2 regions of the Cylindrospermopsis curvispora GIHE-G1 genome follow, and region 2 is predicted to be linked to the other one. Evidence: predicted binding sites of a transcription regulator. Region 2 holds the regulator's gene; the other holds the start of a gene.
The links. Region 2 encodes HrcA, which represses chaperone genes, less so after heat shock. Its sites were predicted from a motif close to TTAGCACTCNNGANTCNNGAGTGCTAA; they were not measured.
Positions count from the first base shown of each region.

Region 1 (6,825 bases), 590 kb from region 2:
ATGCCTTCTTCTACAGCAGCTTTGGTAGCATTGATAGCGTCTTCTAAACGCAGCTTCTTATCCTTCATTTCGGTTTCCGTAGCTGCACCAACTTTGACTACTGCTACACCACCAGAAAGTTTGGCTAGACGCTCTTGCAGTTTTTCTTTGTCGTAGGAAGATTCAGTTTCATCCATTTGACGACGGATTTGTTCGCAACGAGCTTTTACTGCAGCTTCATTACCTTCAGCTACAACGGTGGTGTTGTCTTTGGTAATGGTGATGCGGCGCGCTTTACCTAAACTATCTAGTTTGGTGTTTTCTAGTTTTAAACCAGCATCTTCTGTGATTACTTGTCCACCAGTTAGAACCGCAATATCTTCTAACATGGCTTTACGACGATCCCCAAAACCAGGAGCTTTCACTGCTGCTACGTTCAGTACGCCGCGTAGACGGTTAACTACTAGGGTAGCTAGAGCTTCTTTTTCAATGTCTTCAGCAATGATGACTAGGGGTTTACCTTGACGTGCTACTTGCTCTAACACAGGTACTAAATCCTGCACTAGGGCAATCTTCTTGTCGGTAAGAAGAATATAAGGATCGTCAAATACTGCTTCCATGCGCTCAGCGTCGGTAGCAAAATAAGGGGAAATATAACCCTTATCAAAACGCATACCTTCGGTGATTTCCAATTCTGTGGTCATGGATTTCCCTTCTTCCAAGGAAATCACACCCTCTTTACCCACTTTATCCATTGCTTCCGCAATCATTTGACCCACTTCTTCATCGTTACCAGCAGAAATGGAGCCTACTTGTGCAATGGCTTTGGAATCTTCCACGGGACGAGCATGTTCCGCAATCTTGTCTACTAAGAATGCTGTGGCTTTATCAATACCACGCTTTAACTGAATCGCATTAGCACCAGCAGCAACGTTACGGAGACCTTCCTTCACAATTGCATGGGCCAATACGGTGGCTGTGGTGGTACCATCACCAGCAGCATCGTTGGTTTTAGAAGCAGCTTGGCGAATCAAGGAAACGCCTGTGTTCTCAATATGGTCTTCTAATTCAATTTCTTTAGCAATGGTGACACCATCATTAACAATTTGTGGTGCGCCAAATTTCTTCTCTAGAACTACGTTACGTCCTTTGGGACCTAGGGTCACAGCTACAGCTTCGGCCAAAATGTCAATACCTTTTTCCAAAGCTCGACGGGCGTTTTCGTTGTAAATGATGCGCTTTGCCATAATCTGTTTACTTCTTGAATTGCTTATGTGTTAACTATCAACTTTTTAGGGTAGTTTCTAGGGTAGTTCGTTCTCCTACCCAACTACTATTACCCAACTACTGCTAGAATGTCTTTTTCAGAAAGTAGTACAAATTCGTCTGTACCCAGTTTGATGTCTGTACCTGCATACTTGGAATATAGTACTTTGTCCCCTACTTTCAGCTCAATTTCTTGACGGGTTCCGTCATCATTACGCTTACCAGGTCCTAAAGCTACTACTTCCCCTACCTGGGGCTTTTCTTTTGCTGTGTCGGGCAAATATAAACCACCTGCTGTCTTTTCTTCAGCTGCTGTGACTTTTACAAACACGCGATCGCCTAGGGGCTTAACTGTGGATACGCTTAGAGATACTGCTGCCATATTTTTTCCTTATCTTTAAATGTCGTTGATTAGCACTCTCAACTCCTGAGTGCTAATGTACCGAAAAAAGACCACAAATGGCAACAATCTTATCTGTACGGGTTTCCGAACCAGATAAATTCCCAATAGGTGAGGAAAACAGAATCAACTGGATTTTTGCTTTTCCACCCCATACTTAGCCATATTTATTACCTACTAATTGAGCGTAAATACTGAATTATTCTAGTTGTCTGGTTCTGTTGCGTAAGTAGTGAATATTTTTATATGAACAACTTTATTTCCAAATGAGGAAAATTGTTATAGAAATGTAGTCAAGGAATCCTTGAATGAGTAACAATACAGGAGTTCCCAACTTTTGGCTATTGGTGCAACCAAATTTCGTCAATTTCCACATTCTACTTGCAGGAGAAAACTAGATGCAGTTAGTTAAAATGCATCCCATTTACAAAAATGATAAACATTGGCAGGGATGTGATTTAATCTGCTTTAGAGCCAAAAATCTCTACAATTTGTGTACCTATTATCTAAGGCAGTCTTTCTTTAAAACGGGCAAGATACTTTCTAGTGGGAAGTTATATGGCTTAGTATTTCGTTCCAGAGCTTATCAGGAGATAGCAGTTACTCACAGAGGTTTGTCAGTAGTTAGACAGGTATTACGAAGGTGGAAAAACTATATCAGATCTTGGCAAGATTGGCAAGCTAATCCATCTAAATATGTGGATCCACCAAAAATCCCCAATTACAAACACAAAATTAAGGGACGCTTTCCAATTGTCGTATACAATGTATATCAGGGTTGTCCAACCATGGATCAACCATCTCTAGTCCAAGGAATGTGCCAGTTATTTGAAGGTCTATTTGAGGGTGAAGTGAACGATTCCATCGGTAAGGCTAGAAAACTGGTGGAAGCCATGATTATTCCCAGGAATAATGGTTCATACCTCCTCAAGTTCATTTATGAGGTGCAAGAGCCTACAACTAAATCTACACCAGTTATAGCTGGTATAGACTTAGGAGTTAATAACCTGGTTGCCTTGACAACTAATAGTTCAACTATTAGACCTTTATTGGTGAATGGTAAACCGTTGAAATCCCTCAATCGACTGTTCAACAGAAAGCGGGATCTAATAGGATCTTATCAGTCTGAGAGTCAACCCAGTCAAAGATTGGGTGGAATAACCATCAAACATCATAACCGAGTAGATAACTATCTTCATCAGACATCCTCTATCGTAATCAATTATCTCAAGTCTAATGGTATTAAAACCTTAGTAGTGGGAAAGAACGATGAATGGGAAAAAGAGACTAGGATGGGTACAAGCAAGAGACACAACTTTATGCCAATACCCCATAGTAGACTCATTGATATACTGGAACACAAATGCCGACTAGCACAGATTGAACTAATCACAGTTAATGAGGCATACACCAGCAAGTGCTCTGCTTGGGATTTTGAACCCATAGCAAAACATCAAAAATATTTGGGGGAAAGATTACATCGAGGACTATTTAGATCCGCCAATGGTCAGGTTATTAATGCAGACCTCAATAGTAGCCTGAACATAATTAGAATGTATTCCTCAGAGGCGTTAACTGCCGAGAGGATAGGGAGTTGTGGCGTTCAACCACTAAAGGTAAATCCTTTAGCAAGAGTTAAACAGATATAGAAATGTAAAATCGGTTCTCCAATTTTATTTTCTTGTGTGATTTAACTTCAACGCTAAAAACTGGATATTGTATGGGCAATAGTAACCTAATAGAAATGCAGGTAGGGTTGTAAAGATCATCTTTGGCTCAACACTGAACTTGTCAAAATGATTAAATCAGATTCTTGTACCCGTTTCTGGCAAAGGAAAATATAATAGCGCATTATAAATACTTTTGCTCTCCGTATCCTTACTAGACCTTTGTCATTAAGTTACTAGTATTATGTAAGGAGTAACAACCACCCTCACAAACCACAACCAACAGGAATGAGTTAGGTGGAAAGAAGCTCCTCCATCCCATCCCGGGAAGGATCTAAGCGCGAAAAATGCCAACGCTATAAAAGAATTCAGCATGAAAGACCAAAAACGACTTTTACTGATTGATGACGATCCTAATTTAATTCTGCTAGTCAGAGACTATCTAGGATTTAGGGGATATGACGTTCTAACAGCTGAAAATGGGCGAACAGCTCTAGGTGTTTTAGAACAGGATATTCCCGATATGATCATCTGTGATGTGATGATGCCAGAAATGGACGGTTATACCTTTGTTGAACAGGTGAGACAAAACGAGCGGACTAGTTGGGTACCCGTCCTTTTTCTGTCAGCGAAAGGACAAAGTGCGGACAGGGTAAAAGGGTTAAATAAGGGAGCTGACGTATATATGGTCAAACCCTTTGAACCAGAAGAACTTGTGGCCCAAGTAGAATCCTCACTCAAGCAAACCAGTCGCTGGAAAGAACATCAAACTAAAGTAGGGGAACCTGGTTCTCGCATCCAAGTTCCTTTTGATGTTCAATTGACCCCCACGGAACTAAAAGTAGTTCAATTTGTGGCTAGGGGTTTAGCAAATCGGGAAATTGCTGAGGAATTAAATGTCAGTCAACGTACGGTTGAAAGCCATGTGTCTAATATGCTGGGTAAGACTAACCTGCATAATCGTACTGAGCTAGCACGCTGGGCAATTGAAAATCAAATGGCTTAAAGCCATAGCCATGCAGTTGAATGAAATTTTGAGTTTTGAATTGATGTCCTTATCACTCAAGGCTCAAAAAATCATTCTTCTGAATTTTATAACTTGATGAGTGAGTTAAAAATCCCTGTTTTAACAAGCCCTATATATTACTCTTCCTGGATATTCTTCCTCATTTACTTTTGCATATAAGCGGAGGCAAGATAAAACCTCTCCTGGAGTTCCCCCATCCTCCAGTTGTAAATCATCCTTAGCGTACTGGCAAATATCAGCATATAGTCCTGATAGTTGCTTGATCTTGATGTTATTACCTGCTTTCGTAGCTTGATCAGCCATTTTTTTGAGTATACGTCTTGATTCTTGTTGTAGTTTTCCCCACCAGGAATATCTTTCTGCTGGGGGGACAAATACTAGGGAATGTATTGCTTCATCTAGATCTAGCCAACTGCGTAAATTTATGATACTGGTGGAATCATCATTAAGTTTTTGGTTACGTTGCAGGCGATCGCTAAATGCTTCCAGATATAATTGCTTTTGTTCGGGATGAGATTTAAAAGAAATAACATCAAAGCTAAAGACACTTTTGAGGGCGTGATGTAGATCGGGATCAAGATCAATGAAACTAGTATATAAGGAGAGGAAACCGGTTAAAAAATGCCAAGTATCGGAGTTATGTGATTGAGCCAGGTTTGATTTGAGCAAAGCTTTTTTAGACAAAGAGAGTCCGGGAGAGACGATTGTGCCACTTAGACCGGGATAAATAATTTCATCGCGCACAAAAGGTAAATAACGAAGATTCACATAATCTTCCATAGCACCGAACCTTTTGGCAATTTCCAGAGTGCGATTTTTCCAGATTGTAGCCAAATCTTCTGGTAAGCGCAGCAACTTGCGGTGAATTTCATTCCAGAGATCACAGTCATTATCACTGTGTAAAGGTTGATCTCCCAAGTAAAACCTGACCTCTAAATCAGAATTAAAAATTTCCCTTAATTCTGTCAGTAATTGACCAGATGTGGAATCATGGATTGTGAATTCAACATCTTCAACCTCCCCAACAGACTTCAACTGTAAAAGACCATCTATTTCCCCAATGACCTGGGAACATAAATCATTGCCTGGATCTGCGGGATATGCTGTTTTGGCCTGTCCTAGGGTCTCCTTGAGTCCGTATAGGTTAAACCTCAATAGTTGAGAAATAACCGAATCTTGAGTTGCTAATAATTGTTGTAGATGTTGTAGATGTGGAATCATGATTATGTAAAGATATGACAAAATATAGTTTTAATGCACACCACAAAAGGGGTCTCGTTCCTTATCAATTTCATTGGGTTGTAATTCCAAGTCAGTAAAATAAACACATCCTGGTTGTTGCAAAGATTCCAGACTATGGGATATCCAGTAGGGAACTGCTCCTGGGTGCATTCTTAATATCCCCTTACTATCTAGGGTGACATAGTATTGACAAGGGTAATCTGTAGAGATTTCTGGTTTGCTAAGGGATCCAATACGGATCCATTTTTTAGTCTTGGTCAAACTATCAGTTTGACAGATATAGAAATTATGTTGACCATTTTGGGGAAATGGTGGTAAAGGACTACTAATTAATCCCTTTCCAGTTTCTTGGCTTCCATCTTGTAAGTAATGAAACGTTTCTAATATCTGATTTTGACTGTTGTCAACTGCAAAGACTAAATGATAGGCATCCGGTTGATCCACTGTAGCAGATTCTAAGACATTGATAGCAATATCACCATCTTTTAAATTTTCATAATCCCCTATAAGAGCAATATTCCATTTTAATTTTCCATCAACAAATATATCAGAACCAGTTGAATGGGGGTCAATGACAGAATTGATATCAATTCCTGGCACATCTATTAAATAATGGGGACTACCTTGACAGAGTAAAACAGTAAATTGAAGAGTTTGGTCAATTTCAAATTGGACTTGAATTTTTTTGAGAAATTCAGCTTCTTCCATTCTCAAATTTTCCATGAGAGTTTTACCATCCAAACTACCCCAAAGACGTAATTCCCCATCTTGGTAATCTTGACGATAGATGATATTAGTTAACTGAATACCTTGCCAGGTTGTTCTTACCTTAGCGACACTTTCCCAAGGGATAAGTTGATAGAGTTCTTGTCCAGCATTAAAAATAGATAATAACTCCTGAGTTTGGGTTTTGCGCTTGAAGTTGCACGGTAAATAATAAAAGAGATTTTTCACATCTATTTCCAGCTGATTTGCTCCCTTGCGCAGTAAATTTTTAGAAGCTTCAGGATCAAATCTTAACCTTCTTAATTTTTCCGCATAACAAGCACCAGCAGAAGTTGCCAACTTAGTGAATTCTAGGACAAAGGTAATCCGTTCTGGATTCCAGATAAAGTAGGGAGATTTGCTAAATTCTTGGTAAATTTGGGTTTTCACCAAATCCAGATTACAAGTTTTACCTGAGAGAATTAACCAATCTACCTTTTCATCTCCATTTAAACGACTTTCCATCAGTCCTTTGGCGA
Region 1 is NZ_CP060822.1:351,796-358,620, forward strand. It holds gene groL (chaperonin GroEL) at 1-1,226, opposite strand, end outside; gene groES (co-chaperone GroES) at 1,316-1,627, opposite strand; gene IAR63_RS01720 (RNA-guided endonuclease InsQ/TnpB family protein) at 2,044-3,294, shown strand; gene IAR63_RS01725 (response regulator transcription factor) at 3,686-4,318, shown strand; gene IAR63_RS01730 (hypothetical protein) at 4,439-5,560, opposite strand; gene IAR63_RS01735 (acetate and sugar kinases/Hsc70/actin family protein) at 5,591-6,825, opposite strand, start outside.
Region 1: the regulator HrcA is predicted to act here: its motif matches at 1,657-1,683, upstream of groES (co-chaperone GroES).

Region 2 (6,825 bases):
TCTACCAACAAACCATCAGGATTTAATACTAAAGAAATAAGCTGACTATCATACTTGGCAGAAATTGATGTTCCTGGGAAATGTAAATTTTGCCATTTTGCCAAATACGGTAAATTAAAATATCCCAGAGCTAGGGCATTTTTAGGCATTTCTTGAATAGCTTTTTGATATTTGGGGGAACTGAGTAAATTCAAATTGGGAGCTTGAACATTATTAATTGACTCTTTTAAAACCTTGATATCATTGGCAAACAAAACATATTTACCTACAACCGCACCAGCTAAAGAACTGTTGATTTCAAACCCCGAAAATTGACTGGATGTTAACTTGTTTTCACCGGGCAGATCATAAACTAACTTTGTGCCATTATATTTGGAAACTTCTAGTGTTTTTCCTGATAAAGCTCGTTGAGAAAATAATAATTTAATAAACTCACGGCTTCGAGTTGGATCCTCCGTTGCCAATATCATTAAATATCCCGGTTGCATGCCATTATCTGGGTTACGGTCAAGATCCCCAGTGGTAACAACCAGGCTAATTTCCTTACCTAACCAGGATTGAATATCATTAGTTATATTTTTTGCCAATAATTTGGCGATCGCCTGAGTAAATTCCCGGTCTAAAGATTGTAACTCCTGGGGATTAACTAGTAGAGATATCATTGCAGGTGATGTTCGAGAAACAAACATACTAGCCCCAGGTTGAGAAATGGGGGTAATAGTCTTACTTGCATGGGGGAGCCAGTATAAGCCAGTAGCAGCAATTAACAGCAAAGTAATAATACCAGCCAAGATCCAACCAAAAGATAAGCGTTGATAATTCGCGTTCAAATTATTCACTTTTAACCTACTTTCCCGCTTTTTTGTCGCCACCATATAGTATAATTTGAGTTGGGAGTTTAACAATTATGTTATGATGGCTAATCAATCTTTTAAAGAAATTCGAGTTCAAGAACTACAACAACGTTTAATCCAGGATGGTTCAAATTTACAGTTACTAGACGTGCGAGAACCACAAGAGGTTGCAATAGCACAAATTTCCGGTTTTGTCAACCTCCCCCTGAGTGAATGTGATCAATGGCAAGGAGAAATTTCCACCCGTTTTGATACTTCTAAGGAAACCCTGGTGTTATGCCACCATGGTTCAAGATCTGCTCAAATGTGCCAATGGCTCCTATCTCAGGGATTTACGGACGTTAGTAATATTGTGGGTGGGATAGATGCCTATTCTCTCTTGGTGGATAACTCCATACCTCGATATTAAACACTGTGTTTACAGATAGGAAGTGCTTAATCATCTTGCTACCCATTAAAAGGTAGCTTTTTGTATCAGCAAGCACAAACTTTTGTAGAAAATTTATGGGAAGATGGTAGAATACTTGGATATGAATGCTCCAATATAAGTAATACAAATATTATAGACTTGTTAAATTTTAGGTTTGTTAAAGTAATAACTAATCACAATTAATCTCCCTTTATGTTTCCCTTGTCCGTGTCGTGAGACGAACTTTTCCACCCCTTAAAATACGCCTTCACCAAAATAAACTTTATGCAAGTCCAGCTGACAAATCGACAACAACATATACTATGGGCAACGGTAAGACATTACATTGCCACAGCGGAGCCAGTTGGTTCAAAAGCTCTAATTGAAGAATTTGATCTTGGTATTAGTTCTGCCACTATTCGCAGCGTGATGGGCGTTTTAGAGAAATCGGGTTTATTGTACCAACCCCATACTTCTGCGGGTAGGATTCCCTCGGATTCAGGTTATCGTATATATGTGAATCAGCTGATGAAACCGTCAGCAGCTTTAGTCAAAGAAGTGGAATCCACCTTACAGCAGCGACTCCCTTGGGATGATTGGAGTTTGGAAGCCTTATTACAGGGTGCGGCGCAAATTTTAGCGACTTTAAGTGGCTGTATTACCCTAATTACCATGCCACAAGCTAACACTACCCAAATCCGACACTTACAACTTTTACAAGTGGAAACGGGAAAAGTCATGCTGATTGTGGTCACCGATGGATACGAAACCCATTCCAAAGTGGTAGACTTATTCCCAGAATCGGGTGTAAATCAACTGGAAGCAGAAACGATTGACAGAGAACTACAAATACTTTCTAACTTTTTAAATACCAGCTTGCGTAACTATACCTTATCAGATCTAGCCAATATGAATTGGAGTGAACTAGATCGAGAATTTCAAAGTTATGGAGAACTGTTGAAAAAATCCTTGACAGAATTACTCAAGCGTGCATCCAATCCACCAACTAGCCAAATTATGGTGCGGGGTGTGGGAGAGGTGTTAAGACAACCGGAATTTTCCCAGGTGCAGCAAGTACAAACAATAATGCATCTCCTAGAAGAAGAACAAGAACAACTATGGAAATTAATATGTGACGAACCGGAGATAGAAGAAACTGGTCAACCCAAGGTAACAGTGCGCATTGGCACAGAAAATCCCTTAGAACCTATGAGAACCTGCTCCTTAATTTTTTCTAGTTATCGTAGGGGTACAGTACCTGTTGGAAGGGTAGGAGTTTTGGGACCAACTAGGTTAGACTATGAAAATGCCATTGCAGTGGTAGCAGCAGCAGCAGCATATCTTTCGGAAGCATTTAACTACTATTGATTTGCTATTGATGTTATGGTTTTAATTGGTGTGTAGAGGCGTGAGAAAATGTTCAGAAGAATCATGTTATTGGCAATATGGCTAGGGTTTGTCAGCTACGCCTTTTTCCTTGCTCCCCCTGATAACTTTCCCTTAACTGTAGAGCTAATCAAAAACCTGTGTATAGGAAATTGGCAAGGTATTAATCCTGTGATTATCGCCCTATTTTATTTAATGGGAATTTGGCCTTTGGTGTATAGTGCAGTCTTGTTTTTTGATGGAAGGGGACAAAAAATAGTGGCTTGGCCATTTGCGTTTGCATCCTTTGGCGTTGGTGCTTTTGCCATTTTGCCCTATTTAGCTTTAAGAGCAGAAAACCCAGAATTTACGGGGGATAAAAACTGGTTTTTAAAAAATTTCGACTCTCGATGGACAGGAATTTTATTAACTTTAGCAGCACTGGTTTTGGTAGGATATGGGTGGAGAGGGGATGGGTTTGATTTTGTTCATCAATGGCAAACCAATAGATTTATTCATGTAATGACCCTGGATTTTTTGCTACTGAGTCTATTATTTCCCATACTATTGGGAGATGACATGACGCGACGGGGTTGGCACAATCATCGATTATGGTGGTTATTTGCCTTGATTCCCCTTTTTGGTCCTTTGGTTTATTTGTGTGTTAGACCACCCATAAAAGAATCAACCTCCCAATAATACCGGAGGTCAACAGTTGATAAAATAGATAAAATATATGCAGATCAGCGAAAAAACAGATATTAAGAAATCACAACCTAGTCAAGATGAAAGCTTCTCAGCTAAAGAGTTTTTCAATAGACAGTGGGAAGTTTATCAAAAGGTATTAAACAATAATTACATGGGACATCAGGAAATATATGATGTGCTACACAAATTATTAGCTGAATGGTCAAAACCCTTTACTATGCTAGATTTAGGGTGTGGGGATGCCAGTTTCACTAGTGGAGCTTTATTAAACACCCAAATTACTGAATATACAGGTGTAGACGTATCCACAGCTGCGTTGGTGGATGCTGAACAAAACATTGCCCTAATTGGATGCGAGAGAAAACTTGTGTCAGCAGACTGTTGGCAATTCACCAATGATTTAGTCCAAGATGGAACCCACAAATTTGATGTTGTTCTCATATCCTTCGCTCTTCACCATTTGCAACCGGAGGAAAAAGAACGGATAATTAATAATATCAGAACCCTGTTAAATCCCCATGGAGTTTTCATCCTTATTGACATCATCCGTCGAGAAAAGGAAGATCGGGAAAGTTATATACAACGTTATTTAGGGAATGTGAAAAGGGACTGGTCTTTAATTGACCCCCAAGAGTATACAATGGTAGAAAATCATATTTCATCCAGTGATTTTCCTGAAACTCAGTCTTGGTTTCAAACCATCTCTCAAAAACTGGGTTTTAGCAACTTCACACCGGTTTATTGTGACAATTTAGATACTACAGAGCTATTGTGTTTTTATCGCTAGAGACTAGGAACTATGCCATACAGTCAGTTCACATTTAGTAAAGTCAAAGAACAGTTTGACCTTACAGTTACTGAAGGCGTCCGGTTTTTTCCCCCAGATATTGACCCAATTGTACCTAGTCAAAAATTGCTAGCAATTTTAGAAGATATCCCATGGGCGATCGCAGTTGATACGGAAAAAGCTCGTTCTGAGGTAATTATTAACCCGGTGTTGTTAGAGCTGAGGCGTATATTTGATCGCCAGATCAGCATTTTTTCTGGGGAGGAATTTAGCGTTGATCCTGGAATAGGACTAACTGGATTTTGTGATTTTCTCATTAGTAAATCAGCGGAGCAGTTAGCTATCGAAGCACCTGCTATGGTAATTATAGAAGCAAAGAAGGCGGATTTAAAGGTTGGAATTGGGCAATGTATAGCGGAAATGGTAGCTGCACAGAGATTTAATCAAGCATGTAACCGACAAGTTTCCACAGTATATGGTTGTATTAGCAGCGGTACACAATGGCGATTTTTACAACTGGAAGGTTCCGTTGTTACTATTGATTTAACAGACTATCCTTTACCTCCAGTGGAGGTGATTTTAGGTTTTTTGGTTTGGATGATCAAAAACTGTTAATAATAAACAGCATACCTGTGTTTTTAAAAATAACTTTGATTCAAAAGCTGTTCTAAACTGTAAGGACAATCTTGGGGGAAACTAACCTCAAATCTAGTTTTCTGTAACCAAATGCTGTAAATCCAAGTCATAAAACCTTGAGCAAGACAATTGTTTTTTCCAACCATAAATTCTCATCTATATCATAGAGCAACTGTAAATTTTCGGAACTGCTATACATGGTTATTTAGACCTCACATTCTCGTTTAGTAATAAAATGACGGTAGCGAAACATTGCTTCCAATTGCACTTGAACCACCCACCCACCTATTAATTCTAGTCTTTCAGCACCGGGGAGAGAATATTTAATATTATCAGTTAATCTGGTTTGACCATTTTCTTCCATAAACTCATGACGATGTACCCATGAATCAAAAGGTCCTGACACCTGTTCATCAGTAAACAGTCGATATTTCTCACATTCAGTATGACGCGCTAACCAGGTCAGGGGTAGTACCCCCACAAACAATCTAAATTCTGTGATAGCACCTTTATTGAGTCCCCCCTCCCGACGCAACACTTGCACAGGTTGCCAAGGAGGAGTAAGGAGCTTCAAAACATCCTGTCTCTCATGGAATTCCCAAACCACTTGAACTGGTGCATTAATAATCGAAGAATGAGAAAAGTGTAACATGAATAAAACCTAAATTGAATTTTTTCTACCTGTTGACTTTAACTGGGGGAGGGGAACGAAAATCATTAGTTGCTATTTCCAGATGTTTGATTAGTGTAGATGGTGGTAATGGTCCTTGTAGGTGATTCCAAGGGAGGATTTGCTGGGGTGACCAGTGACTATGAACGTAAAAGTCTAAATCGGGAATTTTGCCTTTTAATTCCTTAAATGCTCGTTTATAACTTCCTAAAGAATCACCAAAATTACGAGTTAGTTCTAATAAATAAGAAAGACGACGGTCTCCCCTAGATAACAAAGACTGAATCACAGACCAATTATAACTTTCGGGACGAAAATCTATACCTTGGGGTTTTAGTTGTTTTTGTAAAAACTGTAACCTCTTTTCCGCAATCTTGTTAACTCCAAACCATTGAAACGGAGTATGGGACTTAGGAACAAAGGTGCTACATCCTAGAGTTAATCGTAATCCAGGAGTAGCCTTCTTTATATCTGTCATCATAGTCACCGTAGCATCTAAATCTTCAGGTTCCTCACCGGGAATACCCACCATGCCATATAATTTTAATGCTGATAGACCCCCAGCTTTGGCATTAATAGCAGCTTGGATAATTTCTTGATTATCTAATTTTTTATTAATAATCTGGCGGAGTTTTTCTGAACCACTTTCTACAGCAATGGTCAAGGAATGGCAATCTCTTGTGGCTAAAGTATGAGCTAACTTTTGGGTAACCGTATTGGTTCTTACAGAAGCAACACTCAATCGCACATCATCATATTTAGGTTGACTAATATAATCCAAAAGGTCAGAAAATTCTGGATGTTGAGTTACAGATGCGCCCAGTAAACCCAGACGATTAGTAATTTTTAAACCCCGTTCAATAGCAGGAATTAAAGAACCTTCCAAACTGGCGGTTCTAAAGGGCAAAGTTAAATAACTGGCTAAACAAAACCGACACATTTCGGGACAACTGCGCACCACCTCCACCATGAAAATATTTTCCCATGCTGCTTTTTGTGTCACCACAGTTGAAACTGAGAGATTGTTCCCTCTATAGGTCTGCTTGTGAACAACGGGAGGAATATCAACCCCGAGGGGATAAATAGCCTTGATTTCCCCATCTTGACCCGAATATTCAACATTGTATAAACTGGGAACATAGATTCCCGGTACTTGAGCTAAGGTTCTAAGTTGAACACTTTTAGGAGCTTGTCTAACTTGCTTATAACAATCAATAAAACTCTCTAATAAAGTCTCTCCATCACCCAATAGCACCACATCAAAAAAATCAGCAAAGGGTTCAGGATTAGCTGTTAAAACCGGACCACCACCAAAAACCAGAGGATGTTCCAAACCGCGATGACTTGCACGTACGGGAATTTGCAAAGACTCTAAAATTTGCAGGATGTTGACATA
Region 2 is NZ_CP060822.1:944,722-951,546, forward strand. It holds gene IAR63_RS04500 (DUF3352 domain-containing protein) at 1-839, opposite strand, end outside; gene IAR63_RS04505 (rhodanese-like domain-containing protein) at 916-1,263, shown strand; gene hrcA (heat-inducible transcriptional repressor HrcA) at 1,549-2,631, shown strand; gene IAR63_RS04515 (hypothetical protein) at 2,680-3,327, shown strand; gene IAR63_RS04520 (class I SAM-dependent methyltransferase) at 3,365-4,123, shown strand; gene IAR63_RS04525 (hypothetical protein) at 4,136-4,738, shown strand; gene IAR63_RS04530 (SRPBCC family protein) at 4,965-5,411, opposite strand; gene IAR63_RS04535 (B12-binding domain-containing radical SAM protein) at 5,437-6,825, opposite strand, start outside.